DNA from 2 places in the Pseudovibrio sp. Ad13 genome. Region 1 is predicted to be linked to the other one. Evidence: predicted binding sites of a transcription regulator. Region 1 holds the regulator's gene; the other holds the start of a gene.
The links. The regulator PhoB, encoded in region 1, activates phosphate uptake and scavenging genes when phosphate is short. The targets are predictions, from matches to a motif close to TGTCATNNANCTGTCAT.

Region 1 (2,205 bases):
CGCCATGCGCATCTCCAACGATCTGGAGCGCGTTGGCGACATGGCCAAGAACATCGGCAAGCGAACACTGGCGATTGAATCTGAATTCAACAACAAGCAGCTCGCTGTGGGTGTTGAGCACATGTCTGATCTGGCACTTGAACAGCTCAAAGCCGTTCTGGATGCCTACACCTCTGGCGATCTTGAGGTTGTCCAGCGCGTACATGTTCGCGATGACGAAGTGGATGCGCTTTATACAAGCCTGTTCCGTCAGCTGCTCACCTACATGATGGAAGACCCGCGTTCCATCACCATGTGCGCGCACTTGTTGTTCTGCGCAAAGAATATTGAGCGCATCGGTGATCATGCAACCAATATTGCAGAAAACATCTACTACATGATCTCCGGAAGCCACCTTCCAACAGATCGTCCAAAGACGGACGAGCTGGCGCAGAGCACAACCGTGTAGAGTGTGTTCACTTATAACGAGCAGAACACACGCAATTGCTTTATAAGAGAAGGTGCAAAGAGAGCACTTTAATATGCCTAAGATACTGATTGTAGAAGACGAAGAACCGCTAAGCCTGCTGCTGCGCTATAACCTTGAAGCAGAGGGCTACACTGTTGACGTGTGCGCAAGAGGAGATGAGGCGGAAGTCCTGCTGCAGGAAAGCCAGCCGGACCTGCTGCTGCTGGATTGGATGCTTCCGGGCCTCTCTGGCATCGAGCTCTGCCGTCGTTTGCGGGCACGCTCAGAAACCGAGCGCATGCCGATTATCATGCTGACAGCGCGCGGTGAAGAATCCGAGCGCATCCGCGGTCTGGCAACCGGGGCCGACGATTACGTCGTCAAACCGTTCTCCGTTCCGGAACTTATGGCCCGTGTTCGCGCGATCTTCCGCCGTGCATTGCCAGAAGTTGTCTCCACAATGCTCAAGTCTGGTGACATCGAGCTCGACCGCGAAACCCACCGCGTGCGCAGAACAGGCCGCGAAATCCACCTCGGCCCCACAGAATACCGCCTGCTGGAGTTTCTCATGAGCGCACCTGGCCGCGTTTACTCCCGTGAACAGCTGCTGGATGGTGTCTGGGGGCATGATGTCTATGTCGATGAGCGCACCGTAGACGTCCACGTAGGCCGCCTGCGCAAAGCCATCAACAAAGGACGCATGAAAGACCCGATCCGCACCGTTCGCGGCGCCGGATACGCTTTCAACGACCAGTTCGCTGTTGGGTAATTGATCTCTGCTATATGCGCATTGTGAAACTGCATCTCCCTTCCAGAGGTGCAGACCAAAAACAATGCGGATAACAAATGATAATCAAGACGGTTGATCGAGCGACCGCTCATATCTACGACAATCTCTGTCAGGCCTATGAGGCAGAGTTCTCACCTCTCACACACAAACATCCAAACGCGGATGGTTTGTTTGCCAAAGACACGCTTCTTGAAGGCAACATCACCGGCTATCTGGCTTTAAATGATGATATTCCCGCCGGGTTAGCTGCAATCAGGCGGCAAGATCATCACGACTTTGAAGTCTGCGAGTTTTATGTGGTGCCAGTGTTCCGCAGACATAAACTGGGACAGCGCTTTGCGGCTGCGTTGTTTGATCAAATGCCCGGTAACTGGCAGATCAAGCAGATTGAAGGCGCTGATCAGGCCATTGCTTTTTGGCGTTCTGTTATCAGCACTTACACCTCAGGTCAGTTTTTGGAAGAAAATTATACGGACCCATACTGGGGCGCCGTCACCCGCCAAACCTTTAAAACACACTAGTTGTCAGGCCAGAGCGCCAAGCGCCAGATCAGAACGGCACCAAACACAGCAAAAAGCCGGGCTTTGGACCCGGCTCAATACGTTGCTTTTTCAGCTCAAATTAGCTTGCGCGGCGGTTGCGGCGGTCGCTGACGGGCTGATAGGCAATGCTGCGGTGATGCGCACAATAAGGTGTACCCGCATCAGACTGGCGCCCACAGAAATAGAAGTCATCAGAACTCGGATCACCAATCGGCCACTTACAGGTGCGCTCATTCAATGTCAGGATGGAGGCGCGTTCTGAAACCGGAATAAAGAGATCGGAGGTTGGGACTGGAGAAATTTCTGGTTGGATAGCTTCAATCGGTTCAACTTTAAGGGCGTTGGCACCGGCTATCGTTGGTTGAATTTGTCGGGGACTTGGGGAAGGCGCAACAGCTGCAATCGCTTCAGCCACTGTTGGTTTG
Region 2 (2,205 bases), on a different contig from region 1:
GCATTTGAACGATGGAAAGGAGACTGTCCTGTCCCTTAAGGGCGCGCGACTCAATTGGAACACCAAACACTGGCAGCGGTGTCATGGATGCAGCCATGCCCGGAAGGTGGGCTGCTCCGCCAGCGCCAGCGATAACAACCTTGAAGCCGTTCTCTTTTGCTGTTTTGGAAAACTCTACCAGACGGTCCGGGGTGCGGTGAGCTGAGACGATGCGAGCATCATAGGAAACTCCCAGTGCTTCTAGCGTATCTGCAGCATTTTTCATGGTTGGCCAATCGGATTGGCTTCCCATGATGATAGCGACTTCTGGCTGGTCTGTGCGGTTCATAAAACGGGCACCCTCTGAGCGTCTGGGAAGAAAGCGCGGATTATAGAAATAACACGGCGTGTTTCAAGCCAATTACAACAAGAAATGCCAATAGTATACGAAGGTTAGAGCTCTGCCTCTAATTTAGGCAATAATGTCAGGTAAGAGCTGTGTTTCCAGTACCTGAATCTGGTCTCTTAGCATCAGTTTTTTCTTCTTTAAGCGTTGCAGCTGGAGAACATCTGCCCGTCCCGTTTCAATGAGCGCTTCGATGGAATGATCAAGATCCCGATGCTCCTGTCGCAACTCAGCGAGCTCGGAACGCTTGCTATCCTGATCGAGAGTATCTTCCGTCATCGTTTTGTCCTCACATGACACATATCGGTCTGTGTGCAACGAGACCCATCATTGATCAAATCTGGTGGGGCGCGTTGTCGCAATTCACCGCTCGGCAACAGTATACCGAATGTGCAGCGGTGATGAACAAGAGTCTCTCGATTTTTACAGGAAGTGTTGTCTCATGACGGATTTACGCAGCGTATATATAGGGTTGAATACTTAGTGAAGTTCTCTTTTGAGTGGAATATGAAACCCATTAAATTTACTGGGTCATTTATAAGTTCCCTAAGTTTTTCATGAATTAGCGATCTCGCGTTGTAGAGGCCCCAAAAAAACAGCTAATCATAGTTCGACAACTCAATAAAATGGTGCCATCATCCACCTGTAACAGAGACAATGTAGGAGGATCAAAACCTATGTCCATCCGTGAGCATTTGACTGAGCTGGAACGCCGCCATGCTACCATTGAGAGGGAGCTGGAAACAGCCAAGCACCATCCTTCGATGGATGAGATCGAACTAGGCAATCTAAAAAGGCAAAAGTTGAAGCTTAAGGATGAGATCTCGCGAATACGAGTGACAGGGTAGCTTCCTTTTTCTTAACCGAATAGAGAATGCGTCGCTTTTAGCGGCGCATTTTTTGTTTAGGGTCAGCCGATCTTTTTTGCTTCTTCGCGCAGTACGAACTTCTGGATCTTGCCTGTTGAGGTTTTCGGCAGGTCTGTGAAGACAACAGTTCTTGGTGATTTGAAGCTGGCCAGATGCTGTTTGCAGTAGGTTACGATATCGTCTTCCGTCACACTGCTGTTCTCTTTCAGCTCCACAAATGCACAGGGAGTTTCGCCCCACTTGTCATCGGGACGGGCAACCACTGCTGCTGATGAGATTTCCGGGTGTTTGTAGAGGACTTCCTCGATCTCAATGGATGAGATGTTTTCACCTCCTGAGATGATGATGTCTTTGGAGCGGTCTTTGAGCTGGACGTATCCGTCTTCATGCTGAACGCCCAAATCTCCAGAGTGAAACCAACCGCCGTTGAAGGCTTCCTGTGTTGCGGAGGGGTTCTTCAGATACCCTTTCATTACCACATTGCCCTTAAACATGACCTCACCAATGGTTTCTCCATCAGCAGGGACTGGCTTCATGGTTTCGGGGTCGAGAACAGCGAGATCCTGCAAAGCGACGTAATTGACGCCTTGTCTGGCTTTCAATGCAGCTTGTTCTGATGCCGGAAGTTCATTCCAATGATCATGCCATTCGTTGACGACGGCTGGGCCGTAGACTTCTGTCAGCCCATAGAGATGGGTAACATTGAAACCTTCCTCTGCCATCGCTGCAAGAACAGCTTCAGGTGGTGGTGCGGCGGCGGTGAAAAACTCGACATCATGGGTGAGGTTACGCTTTTGGTCCTCGGGGGTGTTGAGCAGCGTGGACATCACGATTGGAGCACCGCAGAGGTGCGTGACTTTCTCATCTGCCAAGGCATTCCAGATATGGGCTTGTCGTACTTGACGAAGGCAGACATGCGTTCCGGCAACGAGGGATAAGGCCCATGGGAAA

Region 2: the regulator PhoB is predicted to act here: its motif matches at 1,019-1,035, upstream of PsAD13_RS27460 (DUF465 domain-containing protein).

What each region holds. Positions count from the first base shown of each region.
Region 1 covers NZ_LMCC01000005.1:460,535-462,739, forward strand. The annotation lists gene phoU (phosphate signaling complex protein PhoU) at 1-448, shown strand, start outside; gene phoB (phosphate regulon transcriptional regulator PhoB) at 522-1,217, shown strand; gene PsAD13_RS08915 (GNAT family N-acetyltransferase) at 1,295-1,759, shown strand; gene PsAD13_RS08920 (GcrA family cell cycle regulator) at 1,860-2,205, opposite strand, start outside.
Region 2 covers NZ_LMCC01000019.1:19,642-21,846, reverse strand. The annotation lists gene purE (5-(carboxyamino)imidazole ribonucleotide mutase) at 1-328, opposite strand, end outside; gene PsAD13_RS23540 (DUF465 domain-containing protein) at 452-664, opposite strand; gene PsAD13_RS27460 (DUF465 domain-containing protein) at 1,063-1,233, shown strand; gene PsAD13_RS23535 (acyl-CoA synthetase) at 1,296-2,205, opposite strand, start outside.